2 regions of the Bradyrhizobium sp. MOS001 genome follow, and region 2 is predicted to be linked to the other one. Evidence: riboswitches for the same ligand, from Rfam matches in the RefSeq annotation. Region 2 holds a riboswitch; the other holds the start of a gene.
What was found. Region 2 has a riboswitch for glycine ahead of CT676_RS39465 (D-amino acid dehydrogenase). Riboswitches for the same ligand answer to the same signal wherever they lie in the genome.
Positions count from the first base shown of each region.

Region 1: another riboswitch for glycine. It lies ahead of gcvT (glycine cleavage system aminomethyltransferase GcvT); the one in region 2 lies ahead of CT676_RS39465 (D-amino acid dehydrogenase).

Region 1 covers NZ_SPVJ01000019.1:8,556-19,569, forward strand. Annotated here, with positions in the region: gene gcvP (aminomethyl-transferring glycine dehydrogenase) at 1-1,546, opposite strand, end outside; gene gcvH (glycine cleavage system protein GcvH) at 1,727-2,095, opposite strand; gene gcvT (glycine cleavage system aminomethyltransferase GcvT) at 2,106-3,254, opposite strand; glycine riboswitch at 3,417-3,505, opposite strand; gene alaS (alanine--tRNA ligase) at 3,739-6,417, shown strand; gene CT676_RS22750 (cyclic nucleotide-gated ion channel) at 6,424-7,650, shown strand; gene CT676_RS22755 (DUF3455 domain-containing protein) at 7,655-8,158, opposite strand; gene CT676_RS22760 (NADP-dependent isocitrate dehydrogenase) at 8,257-9,468, opposite strand; gene CT676_RS22765 (TrmJ/YjtD family RNA methyltransferase) at 9,816-11,014, shown strand, end outside.
Region 2 covers NZ_SPVJ01000063.1:21,399-32,412, forward strand. Annotated here, with positions in the region: gene CT676_RS39440 (M20 aminoacylase family protein) at 1-1,006, opposite strand, end outside; gene CT676_RS39445 (M81 family metallopeptidase) at 1,020-2,525, opposite strand; gene CT676_RS39450 (ABC transporter ATP-binding protein) at 2,739-4,388, opposite strand; gene CT676_RS39455 (ABC transporter permease) at 4,403-5,290, opposite strand; gene CT676_RS39460 (ABC transporter permease) at 5,311-6,252, opposite strand; gene CT676_RS39465 (D-amino acid dehydrogenase) at 6,434-7,735, opposite strand; glycine riboswitch at 7,803-7,917, opposite strand; glycine riboswitch at 7,921-8,024, opposite strand; gene CT676_RS39470 (M20/M25/M40 family metallo-hydrolase) at 8,119-9,249, opposite strand; gene CT676_RS39475 (ABC transporter substrate-binding protein) at 9,517-11,014, shown strand, end outside.

The sequences.
Region 1 (11,014 bases), on a different contig from region 2:
TCTCGGTCGTCGCGTTCAGCTTCATCGTGCAGGAGCCGAGCGGGATCATGGCGCGGTCGAGCGCGAGGTCGCGATCGCTGAGCTTGCGCATGTAGCGCAGCATCTCGGTTTCCGAGCGATGCGCGTGGAACACGGGATGGGTGAGGAAGGCGGTGGTGCGCTTGAGCGACTCCGGCAGCGCCTCGCGCGTGGTGGCGTCGATCTCGGCATAGGTGAGCGTGCCGCCGAATGCGCGCCAGACCGCTTCGACGGTTGCCGGCGTTGTGGTCTCGTCGAGCGCGATGCGCAACGCCGTCTCACCGACGCTCAGGTTGATCTTCTCGGCAGCCGCGCGCGCGACGATCTCGGCGCGCTTGGCACCGGCGTCCACGCTGAGCGTGTCGAAGAAGCTATCCGACTGCGGCGCAAAGCCGAGCTTGCGCAAGCCCGCTGCGAGCACGGCGGCGCGGCGATGCACGTTGCGCGCGATCTGCGAGAGACCCTCGGGGCCGTGATAGACCGCGTACATCGAGGCGATCACGGCGAGCAGCACCTGCGCGGTGCAGATGTTGGAGGTCGCCTTCTCGCGGCGGATGTGCTGCTCGCGGGTCTGCAGCGCGAGGCGATAGGCCGGCATCCCGCGCGAGTCCACGGAGAGGCCGACGATGCGGCCGGGCAGCGAGCGCTTCAGTGCATCGCGCACCGCCATATAGGCCGCGTGCGGCCCGCCATAACCCATCGGCACACCGAAGCGCTGCGCCGAGCCGATCGCGATGTCGGCGCCCAACTCGCCGGGCGAGGCGAGCAGCGTCAGTGCCAAGAGATCGGCGGCAACGATCGCGAGCGCGCCCTTGGCCTTCAACGTCGCGATCGCGGGCCTGAGGTCGCGCACGGCGCCCGAGGAGCCCGGATATTGCAGCAGCGCGCCGACCACGTCGGCCTTGTCGAGATCGGCGAGGGGATCACCGACGATCAGGGTCCAGCCCAGCGGCTCGGCGCGGGTGCGCATCACCGCCAGCGTCTGCGGATGCACGTCCTTGTCGACGAAGAAGGCTTTTGCTTCGACCCGCGAGTGGCGCTCGGCGAGCGCCATGGCTTCGGCCGCGGCGGTCGCCTCGTCGAGCAGCGAGGCGTTGGCGACGTCGAGCCCGGTGAGGTCGCAGATCATGGTCTGGAAGTTGAGCAGCGCCTCCAGCCGGCCCTGGCTGATCTCGGGCTGGTAGGGCGTGTAGGCCGTGTACCAGGCCGGGTTCTCCAAAATGTTGCGCTGGATCACCGCGGGCAAAACCGTGCCGGAATAGCCCTGGCCGATCAGCGAGGTGAAGACCTGGTTCTCTCGCGCGAGCTCGGCCATGTGCGCGATCGCCTCGGTCTCGCTCAAGGGCTTGCCGAGGTCGAGCGGGGCGGTCTGCCGGATCGAGGCCGGCAGCGTCTCCGCCATCAGGGCGTCCACGCTCTTGGCGCCGACGGCCTCCAGCATTGCGGTGACGTCGCGCGCCGACGGGCCGATGTGGCGGCGAACGAAGGTGGCGGCGGTGTCGCCATTGGATTTGCGGTGCGCGGTCATCATGGGTCCTCGCTTTAGATTTCGCTGTCGCCGTCATGCCCCGCGAAGGCGGGGCATCCAGTAAACGCAGGCGTCACGGCTTGAGCCGAGAAGCCGCGGCGTACTGGATCACCCGCCCCAGTGCGCAGTGCGCACAAGGCGGGTGATGACACCGAATATGAGGTCAGAGTTCGCTTCATCTCACGCCGTATGTGCCTTGTAGGCGGCCTCATCCATGAGGCCGCCGAGCTCGCTCTTGTCGGCAATTCTGATCTTGAAGAACCACGCCTTGCCTTGCGCGTCCGAGTTCACCAGCGCCGGCTCGGCGGCGAGCGCGTCGTTGGTCTCGAGCACTTCGCCCGTAACAGGCGCGTAGACGTCGGAGGCGGCCTTCACCGACTCCACGACGGCGGCGGCTTCGGCCTTCTTCAGCGCACGGCCGGCTTTGGGCAGCTCGACGAACACGACGTCGCCGAGCTGGGACTGCGCGTAGTCGGTGATGCCGACGGTGGCGACGTCGCCGTCGATGGCCAGCCATTCGTGGTCGGAGGTGTACAGCGTCGTGGTCATTGTCTTGTCCTCAGCGTTTGTAGGTGTTTTTCACGAAAGGCATGGCGGCGACCGTGAGCGGCAGCCGCTGGCCGCGCACCTCGGCGAACAGTTTTGTATCGAGCGCGCTCGATGCCGTGGGCACGTAGCCCATCGCGACCGGCGCATTCAGGCTCGGGCCGAAGCCGCCCGAGGTGACCTTTCCGATCGGCTCGCCGCCGGCGTCATCCGCAAACAGCAGCGCGCCCTCGCGCACCGGCGCGCGGCCTTCCGTACGCAGGCCGACGCGGCGGCGGCTTGCGCCGTTATCGAAATGAGCGAGGATCGCATCAGTGCCGGGAAAGCCGCCGGTGCGCGCGCCGCCGCTGCGGCGACTCTTCTGCACCGACCATTCCAGCGCGGCCTCGACCGGCGTGGTGGCGGTGTCGATGTCGTGGCCGTAGAGGCAGAGCCCGGCTTCCAGCCGCAGGCTGTCGCGGGCCCCTAAGCCGATCGGCATCACATCGGGATTGTCCAGCAGCGTTTTGGCGAGGCGCTCGGCATCGGCCGCGGGGACCGAAATCTCGAACCCGTCCTCGCCGGTGTAGCCGGAGCGCGAGACGAAGCAGTCGAGGCCGGCGACCTTGTGCGGGCCGGCATCCATGAACTTCATGGCGGGCGCCTCTGCACACAATTTCGCCAGCACCGCTTCCGCCTTCGGGCCCTGCAGCGCGATCAGGGCGCGGTCTTGAAGCGAATCGATGATGCAGTCGTCCGAGAGATGCGCGCGCAGATGCGCCTCGTCCGCTTCCTTGCAGGCGGCGTTGACGACCAGGAACAGGTGATCGCCGAAATTGGCGACCATCAGATCGTCGAGAATGCCGCCGTCCGGATTGGTGAACTGGGCATAGCGCTGCCGTCCCGGGGCGATCGCCACGATATCCTGCGGCACCAGCCGTTCCAGCGCGCGGGCGGCGTCCTCGACCTTGCCCGACTTCGGCCGGAGCGCGAGCTGGCCCATATGGGAGACGTCGAACAGGCCGGCGGAGGAACGGGTATGGAGGTGCTCTTTCAGGACGCCCGCGGGGTACTGAACGGGCATGTCATAGCCCGCGAACGGCACCATCTTGCCGCCGAGGGAGACATGAAGCCCGTGAAGGGGCGTACGTTTGAGGGAATCTTGGTCGTGGCGCGCAAGCATTACGGGGCCCTCGGCGGTTCCCCGGGGACGATTCCCCGATGGACACCAGTCGAAGCCCCATCTGTCGCTGTGCCTGAGAGTATTATCCCGTCGGCGGACGCAGTCCGGGCCAACCCTTATGAAAAGGTATTTGCCCGTCGGCGCCTCTTTCCAGATGTCGTCAAAGCCACGCGGTCCTTTTGCCTGAGAGTTTCCGGGGCGGTTGCTCCTTCGGCGCCGGCACCAAAGCCGGTCTCTCCCGACGTGGCCGTACGATACAGATGGGTACAGACCACAGGCCGGCCAAGCCTGTCAACGCGCACCTGGCGGCTTTCAACGGGATTGCAAACGGGATTGCGCGCCTGCGGCAACTCACTGATCTCCTTGCACAGTTTCTGGACAGCGCAGCTGGCCTTGTCTAAAAGCGCTTTGACCCGCAGATATCAGCCCAAATGCCCGGTTTGGATGGCGTATCGCGGGTCCAAGCACACCCGATTGGATGAACATGAGCGGCGTCAACGAGATCAGGTCGACCTTTCTGAACTTCTTTGCCGAGAACGGCCACGAGATCGTGTCGTCCTCGCCATTGGTGCCGCGCAACGATCCCACGCTGATGTTCACCAATGCCGGCATGGTGCAGTTCAAGAACGTCTTCACCGGCGTCGAGAAGCGGCCCTATCAGCGCGCCACCACGTCGCAGAAATGCGTGCGCGCCGGCGGCAAGCACAACGACCTCGACAATGTCGGCTACACCGCGCGCCATCTCACCTTCTTCGAGATGCTCGGCAATTTCTCGTTCGGCGACTATTTCAAGGAGCGCGCGATCGAGCTGGCCTGGACCCTGATCACGCGGGAGTTCGGGCTCAAGAAGGACAAGCTGCTCGTCACCGTCTACCACACCGACGACGAGGCGGCCGGGCTGTGGAAGAAGATCGCGGGCTTCTCCGACGACCGCATCATCCGCATCCCGACCTCGGACAATTTCTGGGCGATGGGCGACACCGGGCCGTGCGGCCCGTGCTCGGAGATCTTCATCGACCGCGGCGACCACATCTGGGGCGGACCTCCGGGCTCGCCGGAAGAGGATGGCGATCGCTTCCTCGAATTCTGGAATCTCGTGTTCATGCAATACGAGCAGGTGACGAAGGAGGAGCGCGTGGATCTGCCGCGTCCCTCGATCGACACCGGCATGGGGCTGGAGCGCATGGCCAGCATCATGCAGGGCGTCGACAGCGTGTTCGAGACCGATCTGTTCCGCCATCTGATCGATGCGACGTCGTCGGCGCTCGGCGCCGGGCCGAATGAGCAGACCGTGGCCTCGTTCCGCGTCATTGCCGACCATTTGCGTTCCTCGGCCTTCCTGGTCGCGGATGGCGTGCTGCCCTCCAACGAGGGCCGCGGCTATGTGCTGCGCCGGATCATGCGCCGCGCGATGCGCCATGCGCAGCTGCTGGGTGCCAAAGAGCCGCTGATGCATCGCCTGGTCTGGGCGCTGGTCCGCGAGATGGGCCAGGCCTATCCCGACCTGATGCGCGCGGAGAATCTGATCGAGGAAACGCTGCGGCTGGAAGAGACCCGCTTCCGCAAGACGCTGGTGCGCGGCCTTGCCATCCTCGACGAGAAGAGCGCGTCCCTGAAGAAGGGCGACATGTTTGACGGCGACGTCGCCTTCACGCTGTACGACACCTACGGTTTCCCGCTCGACCTGACCCAGGACGCACTGAAATCGCGCGGCATCGGCGTCGACCAGGCCTCCTTCACCGACGCGATGGAGCGCCAGAAGGCCAAGGCGCGCGAGTCCTGGAAGGGTTCGGGCGAGGCGGCTTCCGAAGCGATCTGGTTCCCGCTGCGCGAGAAGCTCGGGGCCACCGAATTCCTCGGCTATGAGACCGAGAGTGCCGAAGGCGTGGTCTCCGCGCTGGTGAAGGACGGCCAGGAAACCGCGAGCCTCAAGGCCGGCGAGACCGGCGCGATCGTGCTCAACCAGACGCCGTTCTACGCGGAATCAGGCGGTCAGGTCGGCGACACCGGCGTGCTCAGCGGCGAGGGCGGCATCAAGTTCCGCGTCACCGACACGCAGAAGAAGCTCGGCGATCTCTTCGTTCACGTCGGCACCGTGGAGAGCGGCGAGCTGAAGCTCGGCACCGCGCTGCAGCTCGAGGTCGATCACGGCAGGCGTTCCTCGATCCGCGCGCACCATTCGGCAACGCATCTCATCCACGAGGCGCTGCGCCAGGTGCTCGGCGACCACATCGCCCAGCGCGGCTCGATGGTCGCGCCGGATCGTTTGCGTTTCGACTTCGTGCATCCGAAGCCGATCACGGCGGAAGAGCTTGCCCGCGTCGAGGACATCGCCAACGACGTGGTGCTGGAGAACGACGAAGTCACGACACGCGTGATGGGAGTCGATGAAGCGCGCGAGGCCGGCGCGCGCGCGCTGTTCGGCGAAAAGTATGGCGACGAGGTCCGCGTCGTCTCGATGGGCCGGACCGCGCGGGAGCGCGGCACCAACGCGCTCGGCTGGTCCGTCGAGCTCTGCGGCGGCACCCATGTGAAGCGCACCGGCGACATCGGCCTGATCACGCTGACCGGCGAGAGCGCGGTCGCCTCCGGCGTGCGCCGCATCGAGGCGCTGACCGGCAACTACGCGCGCAGGCACGCCAACGAGACCATGGCGCTGGCGAAGACCGCGGCCAACGAGCTGCGCACCTCGATCGACGACGTCCCGGCGCGCATCACAGCCCTGATGGAGGAGCGCAAGAAGCTCGAGCGCGAGCTCTCCGACGCCCGCAAGAAGCTCGCGATGGGCGGCGGTACATCCGTCGGGAACGGCGCAGCCGCAGGCGTGCGCGAGGTCGGCGACGTCAAGCTGATGGCGCGCGCGGTCGAGGGCATCGAGATGAAGGATCTCAAGAGCCTTGCGGACGACGGCAAGAAGCAGATCGGCTCCGGCGTGGTCGCCATCGTCGGCGTCACCGAGGACGGCAAGGCCGGGATCGTGGTCGGCGTCACCGCCGATCTCACCGCGCGCTTCAATGCCGTGAACCTGGTGCGCGTCGCCTCCGAGGCGCTCGGCGGCAAGGGCGGCGGCGGCCGGCCCGACATGGCGCAGGCTGGCGGTCCCGATGGCGCCAAGGCGCCCGAGGCGCTCGCGGCGATCGAAAAAGCGATGGCAGGCGCGTAAACGGCCATGCGCCTCGTTCCGCGAGGACGTGGCTCGGCCGATCCCAACCTAAGGGATCGCCTGTACGAATTGCTGGAGCACGATCCGCTCGCCTACTCGATCGGGTCGCGCTTCATCCAGGTGATCATCAGCGTCATCGTGCTCGACGTGGTCGCGATGATCCTCGCCTCGGTGCCGGAGCTCGACGCGCGGTTCGACACGCTGTTCAGCGCGGTCGCCGTCCTCGCCGTCATCGTGTTCGCGCTCGAATATCTGGCGCGGCTGTGGACCGTGGCGGGGCACACCCAGCGCAACGGCTCCGCGCTGTCCGACCGGCTCTCTTATGCCTTCTCCGCGCTCGGTATCATCGACCTCATGGCGTTCCTGCCGGCCGCGATCGTGCTGGCCACCGGCCGGCACGCGACGCTGGCTGGGCTCGGCGTGCTGCCGTTCTTCAAGCTGATCCGTTATTCGCCGGCGATGCGCTCGCTGCTCGCGGCCATCCATGCCGAGCGGCGTGCGCTGATCGGCTGCATCGTCATCCTGATCGGCGTGGTACTGACCTTCGCCTCGCTGCTCTACGCCATCGAGCGTGATGTGCAGCCCAGCAAGCTCGGCACCATTCCGGACGCGATGTGGTGGGCAATCGTGACGCTCGGCACCGTCGGCTATGGCGACGTCGTGCCGGTGACGCCGCTCGGCAAATTCATCTCGGTGTTCGCGATCATCTCAGGCTTTGCCATGATCGCGCTGCCGGTCGCGATCATCTCAACCGCCTTCGCCGAGGAGGTAAGGCGGCGCGATTTCGTGGTGACCTGGGGCATGCTGGCGCGGGTGCCGCTGTTCTCGCATCTTTCGGCCGCGGAGATCGCCGACATCATGCGGTTGCTCCGGGCCCGCACCATCGAGCAGGGCGAAATATTGGTGCGCCGTGGCGATACCGCCTCGTCGATGTATTTCATCACTGCCGGCGAGGTCGAGATCACGCTGCCGAGCCAGCAGGTGCGGCTCGCCGACGGCACGTTCTTCGGCGAGATCGCGCTGCTGCACAAGACCAAACGCAGCGGCACGGTGACCGCGACACGCAAGACGCGGCTGCTCGTGCTCGACGCCCAGGATTTTCACGCGCTGATCGAGCGCATGCCGACGCTCGCCGCCCACGTCCACCAGACCGCGAAGGCACGGCTCGAGGAGACCGGCGATCTTGCGGCGGCAGAATTGGCGCAGGCGGAGCGCGACGACACCGACCGCTGAGCGGTCAGCCCTTCTTCAGGAAAATGTAGTCGGCCGAGTAGGGTGCGCTTTTGAACTCGCCGGCCTTGTCGCAAGAACCCTCGAGCTTGCCGCCGTGGGTGTTGATGCGCTGGACCGTGGTGACTGGCGTCAGGATGCCGCTGCCGCGGCGGGAGGCGACCTCCAGCTTGAGCCAGGGGATATCGGCGGCGGTTGCGCCCGGCGCGTTGCCGATGGCCTTGCCGGCCACGGCGCTGCCGTCGGCGAGTTCCCAGTTCGGGCCGGCATAGTGGCGGCCGACGGTCTTGCCCTCGGCGAGCAGCGTCGCCACCGGCTCGCGGAAGGCCCAGGCAAGCTTGCCGTCGGCGGCTGCCTTGCAGTCATAGACCTGCGCGCCTTCGGCATGGACGCCGAGCACGACGGTCTCGCCGGGGGCGGCGATGGCGTCGGGGAGCGGCTCCGCGGCTGCGGCGGGCCCGGCCACGGCCGCGAGCAGCAGGCAGGGGACGGCGAACTTGACGATGGACATGGGTGGCCTCCGCGCAACGGTGTTAAAATGAAAGGGCCGCGCCCAGGCGCGGCCCTTAATGATGTCTAACCCCGATCAGACGAAAATAATGCGCGGGCTTACGCCAACGCTTTCGTGAGGTTCTCCGCGACCTTGTCCAGGAAGCCGGTGGTCGAGAGCCAGCGCTGGTCGGCACCGACCAGGAGCGCGAGGTCCTTGGTCATGTAGCCTTCCTCGACGGTGTCGACGCAGACCTTCTCCAGGGTGCTCGCGAACTTGGCGAGCTCGGCATTGTTGTCGAGCTTGGCGCGATGCGACAGGCCGCGGGTCCAGGCGAAGATCGACGCGATCGAGTTGGTCGAGGTCTCCTTGCCCTTCTGGTGCTCGCGGTAGTGGCGGGTCACCGTGCCGTGGGCCGCTTCGGCTTCCACGGTCTTGCCGTCAGGGGTGAGCAGCACCGAGGTCATCAGGCCGAGCGAGCCGTAGCCCTGCGCGACCGTGTCGGACTGCACGTCGCCGTCGTAGTTCTTACAGGCCCAGACATAGCCGCCGGACCATTTCAGCGCCGACGCCACCATGTCGTCGATCAGGCGGTGCTCGTAGGTCAGGCCCTTGGCCTCGAATTCCTTCTTGAACTCGCGGTCGTAGATGTCCTGGAAGATATCCTTGAAGCGGCCGTCATAGACCTTGAGGATGGTGTTCTTGGTCGAGAGGTAGACCGGGTAGTTGCGCAGCAGGCCGTAGTTCAGCGAGGCGCGTGCGAAGTCGATGATGGAGTCGTCGAGATTGTACATCTGCATCGCGACGCCGGACCCCGGGGTCTTGAACACTTCCTTCTCGATGACGGTGCCGTCCTCGCCGACGAACTTCATCGTCAGCGTGCCCTTGCCGGGGAACTTGATGTCGGTGGCGCGGTACTGGTCGCCATAGGCGTGGCGGCCGATGATAATCGGCTTGGTCCAGCCGGGAACCAGGCGCGGCACGTTCTTGCAGATGATCGGCTCGCGGAAGATCACGCCGCCGAGGATGTTGCGGATGGTGCCGTTCGGCGACTTCCACATCTGCTTGAGGTTGAACTCCTTCACCCGGGCCTCGTCCGGGGTGATGGTGGCGCACTTGACGCCGACGCCGACCTTCTTGATGGCTTCGGCGGCGTCGATGGTGACCTGATCGTTGGTCTCGTCGCGGTACTCCATGCCCAGGTCGAAATACAGCAGCTCGACATCAAGGTACGGGTTGATCAGCTTGTCCTTGATGTACTGCCAGATGATCCGGGTCATCTCGTCGCCATCGAGTTCGACGACGGGGTTGGACACCTTGATTTTTGCCATGATCGGGGAAGCCTCTTGGGAACGGCGCTTTGGCGCGCCACGGGAATATCCGCCGCCTCTTAGCACCGGACTGCAGCGGGCGAAAGCCAAGGGATTATGCACTTTTAGCTCATCCAGCTTGCCCAGATGGGGGGCGGGGCGGGCCCTGCCGCGGGGGCGGGCCTCAGGCTTCAGAAGAGATTCAAAAGTCGAATCCAACCCGTTATTTCCCTTGAGAATTTTGTCAGGACAGGCAAACGACAGGCGAACGGGCAGCCGGCCCCAACGGATCGGGCAGACCGGCTTTGAATCAATTCCTGAAGAGCGCCTTGCCAAGGCCTTGAGAACCAGTGTGAAAGCGAAGCGAGATGTCGGGGACTGACAAGAGCAAGGCGGGCCTTTCCCTCGACGGTCCCATCGTGATCCTGGTCGAGCCGCAGCTTGGCGAAAACATCGGCATGGCCGCGCGCGCCATGGGCAATTTTGCGCTCAGCCGATTGCGCATCGTCAATCCCCGCGACGGCTGGCCCAACATCGCCGCCCAGCGCGCCGCGGCCGGCGCCGACTATATTCTGGAAAAGGTCGAATTGTTCGACACGGTCGGCGAGGCGGTCGCCGATCTCGACCTGCTGTTCGCCACCACGGCGCGTCCCCATGACCAGGCCAAGCCGGTGGTGGGGCCCGAGGCAGCCGCGGCCGAGATCTCGGGTCACGTCGCGACCGGGGGCAAGGCGGGCATCCTGTTCGGCCGCGAGCGCTGGGGGCTGACCAACGAGGAGGTCGGGCTCTCCAACCGCATCATCACCTTCCCGGTCAATCCGGGCTTTGCCTCGCTCAACCTCGCGCAGGCCGTGCTGCTGGTCGGCTATGAATGGTTCAAGCGGGCAACATCAGGCGAGCTGCCGCACAGCATGCCGGAGCGCTCCGAGCGCGCCTCGCAGCACCAGATGCAGGCCTTCTTCGACAACCTCATCCGCGAGCTCGACCGGGTCGAATTCCTCCGCCCGGCCGAGAAGCGCGACACCATGCTGGTCAACCTGCGCAACATCTTCAGCCGGATGGAGCCGACCAAGCAGGACATGCACACCCTGCATGGTGTGGTGATGGCGATCGCGGAAGGACGCAAGGGCCCGGCCAAGGGCGGCGTGCTCGACGGCGAGCAGGCCACGCGCCTGCGCGCGTTGCTGGCCGAGCACGGCCAGGGCGGCGGCGTACCCGACAGCGGATCGACCGTGCGCGGCCTCGCCCGCCTGCTCCGCCGCAACCCGACCGATGCCGAGCGCCTGCTCTGGCAGGCCCTGACCCGCGACCGCCGCTTCGCAGGAGGGTTCAAGCGCCAGACCCCGGTCGGCCGCCACATCCCGGATTTCGTCTCGTTCTCGCACCGGATCGCGATCGAACTGGTCAATCCGCACGAGAGCGAGACCATCGTCGCCGACCGCACCGCGCGGAAAGCGTGGCTGGAAGCGCGGGATTATCGGGTGATCGAGATGCGGGCCGCGGATGTGGAGCGCGATCTGGAAGCGGAGGCGGCACGGCTGCAGGCGATGATGTCGCAATCCACATA
Region 2 (11,014 bases):
CGAAATCCTCGCTGCCCATCTTCGGCTGGGCGCGGGTGATCACGTTGGCGGGGTTGACGACGGTGCGCGCGACCTCCTCGACCACCTTGGACTGCTCGACCTGGTTGACCAGCACGCCGAAAGTGTCGCGGATGTCGGCTTCGATCACGCACTGATAGGCGCTCGCGATGCCGGCGCAGATCGTGCGGATGCGTTCGGCGATCAGGGCACGGACTTCATCCGAGAAGGTGCGGATGGTGCCGCAGAGATGGGCCTCGCCAGGGATGACGTTGTAGGCGGAACCGGCGTGAATCTGCGTGATCGAGATGACGGCGGCCTGCAGCGGCTCGACGTTGCGGCTGACGATGGTCTGGATCGCCTGCGCCAGCGTGGTCGCGATGATCACCGCGTCCTTGGAGCGTTCGGGCATCGCGCCATGCGCGCCGTAGCCGGTGATGCGCAGGTCGAAGAAGTCGGCGCTCGCCATCGCGGGGCCGGGCAGGATCGCGATCTCACCGTGGTTGAGGTCGGGCGCGTTGTGCAGGCCGTAGAGCTCGTCGCAGGGAAACTTCTCGAACAGCCCGTCCTTGATCATCGCGCGCGCGCCACCAAGGCCTTCCTCGGCCGGCTGGAAGATCAGGTGCACGGTGCCGTCGAAATTCCGGGTCTCGGCGAGGTAGCGCGCGGTGCCGAGCAGCATGGTGGTGTGGCCGTCATGGCCGCAGCCGTGGAAGCGGCCGGGGATTTTCGAACTCCATTTCAGATTGGTGTTCTCTTCCATCGGCAGTGCGTCCATGTCGGCGCGCAGGCCGATGCGTTTGCTGCCCGAACCGTTGCCCTTGATCACGCCGATCACGCCGGTGCCGCCGAGACCGCGGTGCACCTCGATGCCCCAGCTCTTCAGCTTGTCGGCGACGATGCCGGAGGTGCGCACTTCCTCGAAGCCGATCTCGGGATGGGCGTGGAGGTCGCGCCTGATAGCAGTGAGTTCGTCGGCAAAGCCGTCGATGCGGTCGATCGTGGGCATGTGTCCTGTCCGGTTAGCGTGATGGGGGCGTGAAAACGGGGCCGTTCGGCTTGATGCGGATGCCCGGCCGCAGGCGCGTCCAGGGCAGGGTGGCTGTGTCGGCCGGCATCGCGCCGGGCGCGGCGCAGATCATCAGCTTTTCCGCGATCGGCTCGAAATCGGCGCGGAAGTGCACCGAGCTCTTGTTGACCAGAATCTTCTGCGCGGTCGGCTCGATGCCGACATAGCGGTACATCGCCTGATCGGCGAGCTGCGCCTTGTGCGAGGAGACGACGACGCGGACATCCCCGATGCGCAGGCACGCGGAGGGACCCATCTCCATCTCGCGGCCACCGTAATAGGGGCCGGGCGCGATGAAGCGGCCGTCGGAGAGCTTTTCGACGATGAAGGTCTCGCGATAGGGCTCATCGCCGGGAATGCCGGACTTGCCGCCGAGCGACAGCGTCACGGTGGCGCCGACGCCGGCCGCATGCGCGGCCTTGGCAGAGGCCGGATCGTAGATCGCGCCGGTCGCGGCGCTCGCTTTGTTGCGCACCAGTGCGCGCAGCATGCCGGTGGTGTCGGAATCGCCGCCAGCGCCCGGATTGTCCTGGGTGTCTGCGATGATGATCGGCTTGCTCGCGCCCTTGGCGAGTTCCATCGCATGGCGCACGCCATCGTCGGGCGACCAGATTTTGCCGTCGAAATCGTCCTCGTGGCTTTCGATCAGTTTGACGATCGCATCGGCCGCGCGGTCGGCATCGGCCTGCGTCTTGCCATAGGCGAACACGCTCGGGCCGCAGTCGCGGAAGTCGGCGGCGGGGAAGCCGGGCGCGAAGGACAGCGTCGGAACGGCGTCGCTCTCCAGCGCGGCCAGTTTTTCGTAGATGCCCTTGGTGGGAAAGTCATTGGTGCATTGCCAGCTGATCGCGATCAGGAACGGCAATTGGCGAAACGACTTTGCAAAGCGCTGCTTCGTCTTCAGCAGCAGGGCGAGGTGCCTTGCGGAGGCGCGGCCGGTCTCGGCCATGTCGACATGCGGATAGGTGCGGTAGGCGATCAGCGCGTCCGCGTGTTCCATCATCTCGGGCGTGACGTTGGCGTGCAGGTCGAGGCTGGCAACGAGCGGGACGTCCTTGCCTATGACGCGGCGCACGCGAGCCAAGATCTCGCCTTCGCCGTCGTCGAGATGCTCGGTCACCATCGCGCCATGCAGATCGAGATAGACGGCATCGAGCGGGCCGGCGGCGGCGATACCGTCGACCATCACCTTCACGATACGCTCGAAGGCGTCCCTGGTGACATGCGCCGACGGACTTGCGCCGCAGGCGATCGTCGGAATGAGGTTCCAGCCATTCGCTTCGGCGCTGTCGACAAAGCCGGCGAGGCCGACATTGATGCGGCGCATCACCTTCAATACGTCGGCGCCTTCCGTCATGGCCGGCCAGCCGCCGCCATGCTGGAAGTCCGCGAAAGTCGCCTTCGTCGGGGCGAACGTGTTGGTCTCGTGCAGGAAGCCGCCGACGGCGATACGTGTCATTAATTCTGGTCCAGCGTTTGAAAGTGCGCGACGTTAGCCTTGTGCCTGCGGCGAGAGCAAGGTGGGACGCACTCGCGCTATGCATGGCCTTAAGCTGTTTTGGGAATACTTGCCGCGATCACCGTCATTGCGAGCGAAGCGAAGCAATCCAGACCGTCTCCGCAGAGGGACTCTGGATTGCTTCGCTCCGCTCGCAATGACGAGTGGACAAACCTAAGCCGTCGCCGCGACGCCTTCCGACACCGGTCGGAAGTTCGCAAAATCCCAGCCGCGGCCCGGTGCGGCCTCCAGCAGCGCCCTGGTGTAGGCTTCCTTTGGATGCGTCAGCACCTCGGCGGCCAGGCCCTGTTCGACGACACGGCCGTGCTGCATCACCACGACCTCGTCGCAGATCTGGGCTGCGACGCGCAGATCGTGGGTGATGAACAGGATGGCGATGCCGAGCCGGTTCTGGATCTCGTCGAGCAGTTCCAGCACCTGCGCCTGAACCGAGACGTCGAGTGCCGACACCGCTTCGTCCGCGACCAGCACGTCGGGGTCGAGCGCGAGTGCACGCGCAATGGCGATGCGCTGGCGCTGACCGCCGGAGAACTGGTGCGGATAGCGCGTCACTGCGTCGGCGGGCAGGCCGACGAGCTCGAGCAGTTCGCGCGCCCGCTTCATCGCATCGGCATGCGAGGTGCCGTAATTGATCGGGCCTTCCGCGATGCTCTCGCCGACGGTAATGCGCGGGTTGAGCGAGCGATAGGGATCCTGGAACACGATCTGGATCTTCTGCCGGTGCGGCTGGAGCAGGCGGCGCGAGATGTCGGCGATCTCGCGGCCGGCAAGGCGCACGCCGCCGGAGGTCGGATCGATCAGGCGCACGATGCACCGTGCGACGGTGGACTTGCCCGAGCCGCTCTCGCCGACGATGCCGAGCGTGCGGCCCTTGCGCAGCGTCAGCGTGACCTTGTCGGCGGCGACGACCTCGCGGCCTTTGCCGAAGAAGGCGCGTTCCTTATAGACCTTGCCGAGCTCGTTGGCCTCCAGCACCACCGGCTCCTTGGTCTCGGGCCGCGCCGCGCGCGGCACCAGGCTCGGCACCGCAGAAAGCAAATTGCGGGTGTACTCCATGGTCGGGTTGCGCAGCACGGTCTCGAGCGGACCGGTCTCGACCAGCCGGCCCTGCCGCATCACAGCGACGCGGTCGGCGATCTCGGCGACCACGCCCATGTCGTGGGTGATGAACAGGACGGCCGTGCCGTGATCGCGCTGGAGGTCGCGGATCAGCGTCAGGATCTGCTTCTGCGTGGTGACGTCGAGCGCGGTGGTCGGCTCGTCGGCGATGAGCAGCTTCGGCTCTAGCACCAGCGCCATCGCGATCATGATGCGCTGGCGCTGGCCGCCGGACAGGCGATGCGGATAGGAGGCAAAGATGCGCTCGACCTGGGGCAGGCGGACCTGCTCCATCATGTCGAGGATGCGCTTCTTCCGCGCCTTTGCGTCGAGATTGGTGTGGGCGCGCAGGACTTCGTCGATCTGGCGGCCGACCGGCACCACCGGATTGAGCGCGGTCATCGGCTCCTGGAAGATCATCGCCATCTGCGTCGCGCGGAGCTGGCGCAGGCGGCGATCGGTCGCGGTGAGAATCTCTTCGCTGACGAGCTTGACGCTGCCGCCGGTTGGAACCAGCGTGCCCTTCGGCAGCAGGCCCATCGTGGTGAGCGAGGTCACCGACTTGCCCGAGCCGCTTTCGCCGACGAGACACAGTGTCTCGCCCTTATGCACCTGGATCGAGATCCCGTCGATGATGTTTGCACCCTTCGGCTTCTTGCCGATGGAGACGACGAGGTTGTTGATGTCGAGAACTGGGTTGGTCATCACTTGATCCGTCATCACTTGCCCTCCCGCTGCTTCATGCGGGGATCGAGGGCGTCGCGGGCGGCGTCGCCGATCAGATTGATGCTGAGGATGGCGATCGAGAGCAGCAGGCCCGGCCAGAAGATCAGCGTCGGCTTGAGCTGAAAATACTGACGGCCCTCGGCCATGATGTTGCCCCAGGTCGGCGTCTCCGGCGAGATACCGGCGCCGAGGAAGGAGAGAATGGCCTCGGTCAGGATCGCGGAGGCGCAGACATAGGTGCCCTGGACGATCAGCGGCGCGATCGTGTTCGGCATCAGATGGCGCCACATGATCTTCGGCAGGCTGGAGCCGACCGAGATCGCAGCCTCGACGTAAGGTTCCTCGCGCGCGGACAGCACGACCGAGCGCACCAGGCGTGCCACGCGAGGTATTTCGGGGATGGTGATCGCGACCAGCACGGTCCAGATGCTGGCGCCGGACAGCGACACCACGGCGATCGCGAGCAGGATGCTCGGCATCGCCATGAGGCCGTCCATGACGCGCATCAGGACGGCATCGACCAGCTTGAAGAAGCCGGAGACCAGGCCGATCGCAAGGCCGATGACGATCGACAGGATCGCCGAGCCGATGCCGATCAGGAGCGAGATGCGGCCGCCATAGATCACGCGCGACAAGAGGTCACGGCCATAGGCGTCGGTGCCGAGCAGGAACTGCGCCGAGGCCGGCTTCAGCCGCTGCGAGGGCGCAAGCTGGACCGGATCGTGCGGCGCGATCAGCGGCGCCAGGATCGAGACCAGCACGATCAGCGCGAGCAAGATTGTGGCCGCCGCGATGATCGGCGTCGAGGTGAGGAATCCGAAACGCGGCCGCAGCGGCGACGTGATCGGAATGGACGACTGGGGAAGGCTATCGACGGACATTTTTGTTGTTATCCTTAGCCCTAGTACCGGATCCGGGGATCGAGCAGCGTGTAGGCGACGTCGATCAGGAGATTGACGACGACATAGATCAGCGACGTCAGCAGGATCATCGCCTGGATGACTGGGTAGTCGCGCGCCAACACCGCGTCCACCGTGAGGCGGCCGATGCCGGGGATGTTGAACACGCTCTCGGTGACGACGACGCCGGAGATCAGCAGCGCAAAGCCGGTGCCGATCACGGTGATGACGGGCACCGCGGCATTGCGCAGCGCATGGCGCATCATCACGGCGACCTCGTTGATGCCCTTGGCGCGGGCGGTGCGGACGTAGTCCTCTCCGAGCACGTCGAGCATCGCCGCACGCGTCATGCGCGCGATCAGCGCAATGTAGATGAAGGAGAGCGCGCAGGTCGGCAGGATGATGCGCTCGAAGAACGGTCCAAAGCCGTTGAAGATGCTGCGGAAGCCCTGCACCGGCACCCAGCGCAGGTCGATCGCGAAGACCTCGATCAGGAGATAGCCGACCACGAACACCGGCACGGAGAAGCCGAGCACGGAGAGGCCCATCACGAAACGGTCGATCCAGGTGCCGTGCTTCCACGCCGCGATGACGCCCAGGGGCACGGCGACGATCACAGCGAGAATGATCGTCGAGAGCGCGATCGAGATCGACGGCTCGACGCGCTGGCTGATCATCTTCATGACTGGCAGGTTGGAGATCAGCGACGTCCCGAGATCGCCGTGCAGCAGCTTGTTCACCCAGGTGATGAATTGCACGATCAGCGGCTCGTTGAGGCCGAGCGAGTCGCGGATGCGTTCCAGCCGTTCCGGCGTCGCGTTATCGCCGGCGAGAATGGCGGCGGGATCACCCGGCGTCAGCCGCAGCAGCAGGAAGACGAACAGCGCGACGACGCCCATCACGGGCACCGCGGCCAGAACGCGGCGAATGAGATAACCTAGCATGCACCTATCTCCGGCTGCGGAACTTGTGGGGCCGAGAGGCCCCCGTGGAATCGGTTCTGTCTATCATGCACGCCTGTCACTCGGGCTGGAAAGCCGGCCGGAGAAGCCGACCTTTCGGGGCAAATTGTGTGCCAAGGGCAGGGCGGTCGCAAGAGGCCGCCGAGCCTCCGATATCGGCCACTCAGGATGCATGGCGGAACTCGCGCTCAACCCTGAGTGAGGGTGCGGTCGGCGGTGCGTTGAGCCCGCGCCAGCCGTCGATGGTCCCGGCAATCATCTGCGCGGTCGCCGCCGACAAGGTCCAGCCGAGATGGCCGTGGCCGGTGTTGAAGAACACGCCCGGCATGCGTCCTGCGCGCACCACGGGCATCATGTTCGGCATCATCGGCCGCAGCCCGGCCCAGGGCACGACCTTGGACGTTTCGACGCCGGGGAAGTTGCTGCGCACCCAGTCGACCAGCGGCTGCACGCGGTCGGCGCGGATGTCGCGGTTGAAGTCGTTGAATTCGGCGGTGCCTGCGACGCGGAAACGATCGGCGCCGAGCCGGCTGGTGACGATCTTGGCGGCTTCGTCGAGCAGGCTCACGGTCGGCGTCGCATTGCGGCTTGCGGCAGTGTCGAGCTGAACGGTGATCGAATAGCCCTTCACCGGATAGACGTTGACGCGCTCGTCGAGGAGGGCGGCGAAGTGGCGGCTGGCCACACCGGCGCAGACCACGACGCCATCAGCCTTCAGCATGCCGCGCGCGGATGCGACAGTGTCACTGGCCGAAAGATCAGCCCAGCCGATGACAAAGCCGCCACCTGCCTGGGCAATGGAATCGATGTTGGCTTCGTGGATAAAGGTCGCGCCGCGCCGCTTGCAGGCTTCCGCAAGTCCGCGCGTGAACTTGTGGATATCGCCGGTCGCATCCGACGGCGTGTAGAAGCCGCCAAAATAGTCCTTGCGCAGCGTCGGCTCGATGGCGCGGATCTCCTCCGGCGTCACCGGGCGGCGATCGAGCCCGCCTTCCTTCAATAGCGCATTGACCTGCAGGCCGGATTCAAAACCCTTCTTGTCGTGATAGATGTGCAGGATGCCGCGGCGTTCGAGATCGAAGTCGATGCCTTCGCGCTCCGCGATCTCGAACAGATGCTTGCGGGCTTCGATCGCGAGCCGGGTGGTCTGGACCGTGTTGGCGCGGTAGTTGCCGATATTGGCGACGAACTCGCTCATCCACGAATATTTGTGCCAGTTCGGCCGCGGGTTCATCAGCAGCGGCGCATCGCGCCGGAACATCCAGCGCAGGCCTTTCAGGATCGTGGCGGTGCTGTTCCAGACTTCGGCATTGCTGGCGGAGAGCTGTCCGCCATTGGCGAAGGACGTCTCCATCGCGGCGTAGCGGTGCTTGTCGAGCACCGTCACCTTGTATCCGCGTTCGAGCAGGGCATAGGCGGTCGTTACGCCGGTGATGCCGGCGCCGATGATGGCGATATGGGTCATAGCAGGTTCGGGGCTCCCGTGAGTTAGAGTCGGCTAACCGCCGGCCAAAGGCCGTTGGCGGCGCCCCATCTGTCACGGTTACCTGAGAGCTTGATCCGTTGCGGACCTCGGCGAGGTCAGCTCCGGACTATCCCCTTCGGTGGACGTCACGACCACATTGGCCGTGCCGCCTCTCTCCAGATCGTCCTGACGATACGGTCCTTTTGCCTGAGAGTTTCCGGGGCGGTTGCTCCGTCGGCGCCGCAACGAAAGCCTGAACTCTCGTTGCGATCTCTCCCGCATCGTCGCGTGGACAATCGAGCAGTACGATGCGCCTCATTTTTAGACAAGGCTAAATTTAAACCGCGACTGCCAACGCATTGTGCAGTGCGAAGGCTGCGTCGTCAGTCGAGCGTCGCCAGCAAGCCGGCCATCAGGCGCCCGCGTTCAACCAGGCTCTCGACCTCGATGAACTCCTCGAGCGTGTGGCCGTTGCCGCCGCGCACGCCGAGGCCGTCGAGCGTCGGGATGCCCATCGCACCGGTAAAGTTGCCGTCGGAGCCGCCGCCAGAGCTCGCATGCGGCAGATCGGTGCCGAGCGACTTGGCGATGCCGCGCGCCTTTTCATAAAGCGCCATGGTGCCGGCATCGGGCTCCCATACGGGGCGCGTGACGCCGCGCGTCACCTTGAACGTGACATCATTGGACGTGCCCGACAGCGCCAGCATCCGCTCGACGCCGCGGTCGAGATCGGCCTGGCGCTTGGCCATGGACAGCGCCTCGCCGGTGGCGGTCGTGGCAACGCAATTGACCCATTGTCCGCCGTGCACGACGCCGACCGAGAAGGTGCAGTCCTCCGTCGTCATCGCGTCGATGGCGAGGATCTGCCGCGCCATCTCGCGGATCGCCGAGCGTCCGGCCGACAATGTTGCGCCGGCATGGCTCGGTCGGCCCGTCGCTTCCAGATTGAAACGCGCGATGGCGTAACGTCCGGTGGTGACACCGTTGTCGGCGCGGCCCGGTTCGGGCACCAGCACATATTTGTTGCGCGCGGCTTCCGCTTCGATGATGTCCCGCGTCGAGGGCGTGCCGACTTCCTCGTCGGGCGTAAACAGCACGGTGATCGGCAGCGGCGTGGTGAAGGAAGCACGTGCCAGCTGGCGGATCGCTTCCAGCGAGAGATAGTTGCCGCCCTTCATGTCGTAGATGCCGGGGCCGTAGCACTTGTTGCCCTCGCGCCGCCATTTCAGCTTCTCGATGGTGCCGACCGGGTGGACGGTATCCATGTGGCCGGCGATCAGGATGCCCGGCTCGCCCTGTTTCGGATGCGGGAAGCGCGCGCGCATCACGCCGCCAAAGCCCTGTCGGCCGCTGATGCGTTCGATCGTCGCACCCATGATCGCCATATCCCGCGCTGCGATATCGAGCATGCGGTTGACGGCGCCCGCGTCCCAGGTCGGGCTCTCGCATTCCACCCAGGTGCGCAGGCCCTCAAGCATCGCCTCGGAATCGAAGGGAAGATTGGCTGGATTCATCTTAATGTCTCTCAAGCTTCGAAAGATGGAACGCGCATTGCATTGGCGCGGACGGGACTGGCGGAAAGCGTTGTAGAGCCAAACCGATCTTTGTGGAGCCCGTGGGCGCGCCGCTTGGGGCTGCAGCGAAACCGGATTGACGCGCTCAACACTGTCTGCAAGTCTCGAAAGACAAAGGCATCGCATGAGGTTAGTTCGCCTAAAGAACGAACCGAATGCTCAACCAATAACCTGCCTTTGAACAGTTTCACGTCAGGAGAAACTTTTATGTTGAGCTTGATGCGCCGGGGGCGTCGCGCGTTCGCCTCCACACTTGCGCTATCGGTCGTTGCGCTTTCGACGGCGATGGCCTCGCCGGTACTTGCCGCCGCCAGCAAGACCATCACCGCGGTGATGCATTCGGATCTGCGCATCATCGATCCGATTTTCACCACCGCCTACATCACGCGTGACCATGGCTACATGGTCTACGACACGCTGATCGCGACGGACTCGAATTTCAAGATCCAGCCGCAGATGGCGGACTGGAAGATCTCCGACGACAAGCTCACCTACACCTTCACGCTGCGCGACGGCCTGAAGTGGCACGACGGTACGCCGGTGACGGCGGAAGACTGCGCCGCTTCGCTGAAGCGCTGGGCCGCGGTCGACGGCATGGGCCAGCAGATGATGCAGTTTACTGCGAGCATCGAGGCGACCGACCCCAAGACGATCACGCTGAAGCTGAAGGAGCCCTACGGCCTCGTGCTCGAATCCATCGGCAAGCCGTCCTCGCGCGTCGCCTTCATGATGCCGAAGCGTCTCGCCGAAACGCCGCCGGACAAGCAGATCCCCGAGCAGATCGGCTCCGGTCCGTTCAAGTTCGTGCAGGGTGAATTCCAGCCCGGCGTGAAGGCGGTGTACGTCAAGAACACCGACTACGTGCCGCGCAAGGAGGCGTCGAGCTGGACTGCCGGAGGCAAGGTGGTCAAGGTTGATCGCGTCGAATGGATCACCATGCCGGATGCGCAGACCGCAGTGAACGCGCTGCAATCGGGCGACATCGACTTCATGGAAGTGCCGCCGTGGGATCTGCTGCCCGTCCTTGAAGGCAATGCCGACCTCAAGACCGAGACGCTGAACAAGTTCGGCTACCAGACCCTTGGGCGCATGAACTTCCTCTATCCGCCCTTCGACAATCCGAAGATCCGCCGTGCCGCACTTCTGGCGATGAACCAGAAGGACGTGCTCGACGCGCTCGTCGGCAATCCCAAATACTACAAGATCTGCGGTGCGTTCTTCATCTGCGATACGCCGTTCGCGACCGACGTCGGCTCGGAATCGCTGGTCAAGGGCAACGGCATGGCGGAAGCCAAGAAGGCGCTCGCCGAGTCCGGCTATGACGGCACGCCCGTCGTGGTCATGGTGCCCGGCGACGTCGTGACGCTGAAGGCGCAGCCGACGGTCGCGGTGCAGTTGCTCCGCGAGGCCGGCTTCAAGGTCGACGCGCAGGCGACCGACTGGCAGACGGTGGTCAGCAGGCGCGCCAGCCAGAAGCCTCCGAAGGAGGGCGGCTGGAACATGTTCTTCACCAACTGGGTCAGCGCCGACGTGTCCAACCCGATCGCCAATCTGTCGATCGGCGGGCAGGGCAAGAAGGGCTGGTTCGGCTGGGCGGAAAACGCCAAGATCGAGAAGCTCAAGGACGACTTCGTCCGCGCCGCCTCGCTCGACGATCAGAAGAAGATCGCGACCGAGATCCAGAAGGAAGCCTATGACCAGGTGA